3 regions of the Halomonas sp. R57-5 genome follow, and region 1 is predicted to be linked to each of the others. Evidence: predicted binding sites of a transcription regulator. Region 1 holds the regulator's gene; each other region holds the start of a gene.

Region 1 (2,266 bases):
CGAGGCGCAGCTGCTGTTTATTGCCCTGGTGGCCGCGGCGTTTATTCTGGTACTACTAACCAACTGGTTTACGGTGCTGCTCTCGCTGGGCGGGGTGCTGCTGGCGATTATTTATCCGTTTATGAAGCGCTATACCCACTTTCCCCAGGTGGTGCTGGGCGCGGCTTTTTCCTGGGCAATTCCGATGGCTTTTGGCGCCGTGCTTGGCCACGTGCCGCTGGAAGCATGGCTGCTATTCTGCGCTAATGTGTGCTGGACAGTGGCCTATGATACCCAGTACGCCATGGTCGATCGCGACGACGATTTAAAAATTGGCATTAAATCGACGGCCGTGCTGTTTGGAAACGCGGATCGTTTGATTATCGGCCTGCTCCAGTTAGCCACTCTGGGGTTGTTGGCCTGGGTAGGCTGGCGGGTTGGTTTAGGTGGATTCTTCTGGTTAGGGCTTGCGGCCATGGCGGCGACTTTCCTGCATCAGCAGCGCTTAATTCGCTATCAGGAGCGGGATCCCTGCTTCCAGGCGTTTCTCAATAATCACTGGTCGGGGCTACTGATTTTTGCCGGTATCGCGCTAAGTTGGTGGCCTATCACTGGGTAATCTCGGCGGTTGMCATGTAACTGTCATCAAGTCATGGTGTTATCGTCATTGACATGTCATTMAACTGTTTTTCTTTGAATTCGCTTTCTTTGAACTAGTTTTTTCGAACACCGTGAGGCTCTGGTATGACCGCCAAGACCGTTCTGATTGTCGATGATGAAGCGTCGATTCGCGAGATGATCGCGGTAGCGCTGGAAATGGCTGACTATCGCGTGCTCGAAGCGGATAATGCCCAAGATGCTCATGCTATGGTGGTTGACCACCAACCCGATCTACTGCTGCTGGACTGGATGATGCCGGGCACTAGCGGAATTGAGCTGGCAAGGCGCTTAAAGCGTGAAGAAGCTACCGCCGAAATTCCTATTATTATGCTCACCGCTAAAGGCGAAGAGGATAATAAAATTCAAGGGCTTGAAGCCGGTGCCGATGACTATATCACCAAGCCCTTTTCACCCCGGGAATTGGTGGCTCGGTTAAAGGCGGTGCTGCGCCGTGCGACCCCGCGTGGGGTTGAAGACCCGATAGAGATTAACGGTCTGCTACTTGATCCGGTAAGCCACCGGGTCAGCGCCCACGGCAAAGCGCTGGAAATGGGGCCTACCGAGTACCGTTTGCTGCAGTTTTTTATGACCCATCAAGAGCGCGCTTACACGCGTAGCCAACTGCTTGACCAAGTGTGGGGCGGCAACGTCTACGTCGAAGAACGCACGGTCGATGTGCATATTCGCCGCTTGCGCAAAGCGCTGGGCGACGTGCATCAAAACCTGATTCAAACGGTTCGGGGTACCGGTTACCGTTTCTCTGCACGGGTGTAAATGTGCGTTTATGGAGTCGTGAGCTGTGGCGAATAGCGTGGCTGTCCACGCTGGGTACTTGCTTAGGTTGGCTATTGGGCTCGGCTGGGCTAGGGCTTTCGGCAGGGCTAGCGGTATGCCTGTTTTACCATTTACGTCAGTTGCGCGAGCTCTACCAGTGGCTCACCCTTCACCCACACGATGAGCCGCCTGCTGCTCGCGGAATGTGGGGCGAGMTATTTGACCGCTTATACCGCTATCAAAAAAGCCAGCGTATTACCCAAAGCCGTCTGCGCGCTACCTTAGCGCGTATTCAAGAGTCGTCTGAAGCGATGCGCGACAGCGTGGTCATGCTTGACCGTCACGGTGATCTGGAGTGGTGGAACAGCGCTGCCACCGCCATGCTAGGGCTACAAACCGCCCATGACCGTGGTCAGCACATTACCAATCTGCTGCGCGATCCAAGCTTTATCAGTTACTTTAATGCGCGTAACTACAGTGAGCCATTAACGCTAACCTCGCCGATTGATGAACGGCGAATTCTGCAGTATCAAATTACCCTGTACGGTGACGATGAACGCTTGGTGATGGCGCGCGATATCACCCGCTTGCATCGCCTTGAGCAGATGCGGCGCGACTTTGTTGCCAATGTCTCCCACGAGCTGCGCACTCCTTTGACCGTGCTCTCCGGCTATTTGGAAACCTACAGTGATATTGCCGATCAGTTGCCGCCGCGATTAGGTCGTAGTATCCAGCAAATGCAGGAACAGACCCAGCGGATGCAGAATTTGGTCAATGACTTATTGCTGCTTTCGCGTCTGGAGATTGATCAGGGCGGTAAAGATCATCACCCGCTGCCACTTGGGCCTTTACT
Region 2 (2,266 bases), 1.8 Mb from region 1:
ATGCCAGCGAATGGGTGGAACTGCCCAATACCTTGGGCATGGTACTCCATGCGGATGGCGGCTTAATGGGCTCCAAACCTTATTGTGCATCGGGTAAATATATCGACAAGATGTCAGATCATTGCCAGCACTGTCGCTACTCGCCTAAGCAGGTTACAGGGCCAAAGGCCTGCCCTTTCAACAGCCTTTACTGGCACTTCCTGGAAACTAATGCCGAGCAATTGAACCAGAACCCGCGCATGAAGCTAATTTACGGCTCGCTCAGCAGAATGTCCGATGACAAGCGTGAAGCAATGCGCCAACAGGCTGAAAGCTTCTTGGCTCAACTGGAAGTGTCACCTGGCTATGGGCAAGCCTGTCACACCGCCGGCTATGCCACTACCAAAACCGATGGCATACGATCGATACCCATATGAACAATACCAACCAGGAGTCACCATGAGCCGCTTCGCACCGTTAAACGCGTTACCGCCGGTCACGCTATTTCACGACGGCCACTGCCCCTTTTGCCAGCAGGAAGTTGCGTGGCTGGAAAAGCATCGCCATCGGGAACACATCGCGCTGGTCGATATTCAGGCTCAGGACTTTAACGCCCATGAGTATGGAAAAGAATTTAACGCCATGATGGGCCAGTTGCACCTGCGCGACAGCCAAGGAGAGTGGTTTATCGGTATGGATGCCAGCCGTGCCCTCTATGCAGTGTTGGGCTATCGGCGGCTGGTGAGGCTTTCGTGCTTACCGGCTCTATACGGCGCAATGAACGCCGGTTACCGGTTTTTTGCCCGTCGTCGAATTCGGCTTGGGCGGTGGTGGGAAAAGCGTCAGGCTAAACGTTAATGGGTGAGAATAGCGCCTTAGAAAACAAGCGGCATGCGCGATGTCAGCGGCTCGCTATAATGCGCATCGCGGCCAATCACTTCGTCGTGGGGCACATGCTGCACTAAGTAAGCACGGTGAATCCCAGCACGCTTAAGCTCCATATAGGCATCGTCCAGCGAGCGAAATAGCATCGGCTTGGTACGCTGCATCAGCATGTGCCGCTCGCCTTCAACGTCTTCCAGTTCAACCTGATAAAAGCGGCTACCCGAATGGGTAATCACGCGAATTTCAAAGTTGTCGTGACTGGCGACAAACTGCTTAAGATCCTTCAGTTCCATGGTTCCCTCCTATTATTTGGCGATGTCATAAGGAATGTCAGACGGTATGCCTTCAGATATGTCATCAGGGCACAGCATGACTGCACCCCATGACACTTCTGTTGCCCCGTCATTGCAATGTAATGACAACAAGCAATCACTAGACATTAATAGCTAGGAGGCCAATAGTGCAAGAGAGTTCCTGACCGGAAGGTCAAGACATCATTGATATTCAGAGGGGTCGATGGCTTTACCCAGCGAATTGCGGTCAATCCAGTTGCCGCCTTTGGTCTCTTTGTAACGGAACACCACCTTATCCCCCACGGTCACGGGCAGCTCACCGTCTTCGGTCTGGTAGCTATACTTCTCGCCTGCCACGACCAAATGGTAGCGATAAAGGTCTGGCATACCCAACCACTCTTTGAAAGGGCCCTCGCGCTCTAGCGCCTCTAGCTCACCGCGCCCCTCAAGTTTAGGAAGACGCTGCCGATTACCGCGCCGAAATCCACCTGCCATGTGCTACTCCCATTTTTTGCATATCGTGGGTGGGGCATTATACGAACTCGCTCCCCATCCTCAAGTGACTCATCACTCGCCTGTAATAAAAGAAACCTGTCATCAAGAACCGGTCATCAAAACTTAGTCGCCGAAGGCTTGGCCGTAACTATCCGGCGCCAAATCCTCAAAGCGGGTATATTTGCCGATAAACGCCATATGTACCGTGCCGATAGGCCCATTACGCTGCTTACCGATAATTAACTCGGCAATACCCTGATTGTCGGGGTTATCTGGATTATAGACTTCATCGCGATAAACGAAGGCAATAACGTCCGCATCCTGCTCAATCGCTCCAGACTCCCTCAAATCCGACATAACCGGACGTTTATTGGGGCGCTGCTCCAATGAGCGGTTCAACTGTGAGAGCGCAACCACCGGGCAGTTAAACTCTTTTGCCAAGCCCTTCAAGGAGCGTGAAATTTCAGAAATCTCACCGGTACGGTTTTCATTGAAGCCGGGAATCTGCATTAACTGAAGATAATCGATCATGACCAGCGCGATATTGCCGTGTTCACGCACCACACGCCGCAACCGTGAGCGCATCTCGTTAGGCGATAAGGCGGCAGTGTCAT
Region 3 (2,266 bases), 910 kb from region 1:
TGGTGTACCGATTTAAACAGCACGAAACCGATGGTGCCTGCCAACAAGGGGGAGACCACCCAACTAGCGGCAATCGTGCCTACCGCGCCCCAGTCCACCGTGGCAGGGCCTAGCCCTGCGACCGCAAAGCCTACGATCGCGCCGACAATCGAGTGCGTCGTGGAAACCGGCCAACCTTTCATGGAAGCCACCAACAGCCATGTTCCCGCTGCCAGCAGTGCTGCCAGCATGCCGTAAACCAGCAATTGCGGGTCGTCCTGTAGCAGTTCGGGGTCGATGATACCTTTACGGATCGTATTGGTAACTTCACCACCGGCTAGCCAAGCACCCAGAAATTCAAAAATGACAGCAATCAGGATGGCTTGCTTGATGGTGATCGCTTTCGACCCCACCGAGGTTCCCATGGCGTTGGCTACGTCGTTCGCACCAACGCCCCATGCCATAAAGAAGCCAAACAAACAGGCCAAAATAATGAAGATTTCACCGTACTGGGCAATAATCAGCATGAAAGTCCCCTTAGCGGGCAGTCAGGATCTGCAGACGGCTACCTACGCGCTCGGCGCGATCGGATAGTTCGCCAACCCATTCAATGATCTTGTACAGAAAGATCACATCCACCGGCGGTAGCTGGCTCTCAAGCGCAAACAGCTGACGGCGAATGGTGATCTGTTGATCATCGGCTTGGTGTTCGAGGGTGTGCAGCTCACGGATCATCTTCTGCATCACGTCTGAGACGTTTTTGCCAAAGCCGGACTCCAGCAGGTCTTTCAACTCTTCTAGCGCTTGGCGTGCCTGGGCCACGCAGGCAACGCTGGTTTGGATATAAGCACGCATTGGCTCGGCCAACTCATCCGGCACGCGCATTTTACGCCCCAGCATAATGCCGGTAATGTCACGTACCTTATTGGCGATTTTGTCCTGCACGCTGATCAGATCGAGCAGGTCAGAGCGCGACACCGGTAGAAACATGGTGTTGGGCAGGTTCAACCGCAGCTCTGTTTTCAGCGTATCGGCGTCGTGCTCTAAGCGGGTGACGTTTTCGCGCAGTTCTGCCGCTTTGTCCCAGTCATCAGCTAGGGTTGCTTCAAAAAACGGCAACAGCTGATCGGCGCACTCATTGGCCTTGACGATATGCGCCAATAACGGCTGGAATGGCGAGCGGCCGAACATCGAAGAAAAAGGGTTGGAGGTAACCATAATGCCTTTTAGCCTGTTTTCGGGGAGCCTGGAAATGGCGGCGCCAGTATAAAGAGTGCGCCCGTCGCCGTCATGAAAAGTTCACAAATGTAATCAAATATTCATCTAAATGTCACGATAACGAGGTGGCTAGCGTCATGAAAAGCCCAACCCCCATGGAAGTGGAACTTAAACTGGCCCTTGCCCCGACTGGGCCTGCGGCGCTTACTCAACACCCGTATCTCGCTTCACACGCCGCGCGTAAACAAACGCTGACCAATACCTACTTTGATACCCCCCAGGGCGATTTGGCCAAGGCACGTATTGCGCTACGCCTACGCCAGGTAGACGGCCAGGTGCTGCAAACGGTAAAAACCGCAGGCCAGGGCGGCGGCGGGCTCTCGCAACGCGAAGAGTGGGAGTGGCAGGMGGCTGGCCCGCAGCTGGACCTCACCTCGCTTGCCGCGCTGCCCCCTTTTCAAGGMGAGCTCAGCGGTGTACTTGATGCCCTCGCCCCCCAGCTCAGCACTGATTTCACACGGCGTAGCTGGCAGCTAAAAGAGGGCGCACAAGGTCAGCAGAGTCATATTGAATTGGTGTTGGATGAAGGTGAGATTATTTGCGGCGGCTACCGCACGCCAATTCGCGAGGCAGAGCTCGAATTAAAAGGCGGCGAGCCGGAAGCGTTGTGGGCGCTGGCGCTTAAGCTTGCCGAACAAGTACCGCTTCGGCCTTCGGATAGCAGCAAGGCGTCCCGTGGCAATGCCCTTAGCACCCAACACTGGCCGCTACCCGAAGCGCACTCTCCGGCGGAGTGGCTGCACCGCGCCACGCTGGCGCTGGACGCCTATCACGACAGCCAGCAGGCCAGCTTTCTTAGCGACGCCCAGCAGGCGTTGATCGCCCTCGCCGACCATCCCGCGCTGGACACTACTGCGCGCAGCTATGCCCAGGCGCTTCCCAGCGCGCTTGATAAGCATGGCCAGCCCAATACGGCCTACGGTAAAGCGGCGTTGGCACTCGCCCATCGCTTGGCGTACCAAACCGCGCTACGCTAGCGGTTTAGCGCTCTATTTAGAACGGCATTGAG

What was found. Region 1 encodes PhoB, which activates phosphate uptake and scavenging genes when phosphate is short. Its sites were predicted from a motif close to TGTCATANNNNTGTCANA; they were not measured.
Region 2: the regulator PhoB is predicted to act here: its motif matches at 1,268-1,285, upstream of HALO_RS08490 (DUF6482 family protein).
Region 3: the regulator PhoB is predicted to act here: its motif matches at 1,297-1,314, upstream of HALO_RS18925 (CYTH domain-containing protein).

What each region holds. Positions count from the first base shown of each region.
Region 1 covers NZ_LN813019.1:39,979-42,244, forward strand. Annotated here, with positions in the region: gene ubiA (4-hydroxybenzoate octaprenyltransferase) at 1-598, shown strand, start outside; gene phoB (phosphate regulon transcriptional regulator PhoB) at 724-1,413, shown strand; gene phoR (phosphate regulon sensor histidine kinase PhoR) at 1,416-2,266, shown strand, end outside.
Region 2 covers NZ_LN813019.1:1,856,882-1,859,147, reverse strand. Annotated here, with positions in the region: gene HALO_RS08500 (cryptochrome/photolyase family protein) at 1-416, shown strand, start outside; gene HALO_RS08495 (thiol-disulfide oxidoreductase DCC family protein) at 439-837, shown strand; gene HALO_RS08490 (DUF6482 family protein) at 855-1,157, opposite strand; gene HALO_RS08485 (hypothetical protein) at 1,359-1,652, opposite strand; gene dnaB (replicative DNA helicase) at 1,776-2,266, opposite strand, start outside.
Region 3 covers NZ_LN813019.1:4,162,796-4,165,061, forward strand. Annotated here, with positions in the region: gene HALO_RS18915 (inorganic phosphate transporter) at 1-506, opposite strand, end outside; gene HALO_RS18920 (TIGR00153 family protein) at 517-1,197, opposite strand; gene HALO_RS18925 (CYTH domain-containing protein) at 1,335-2,234, shown strand.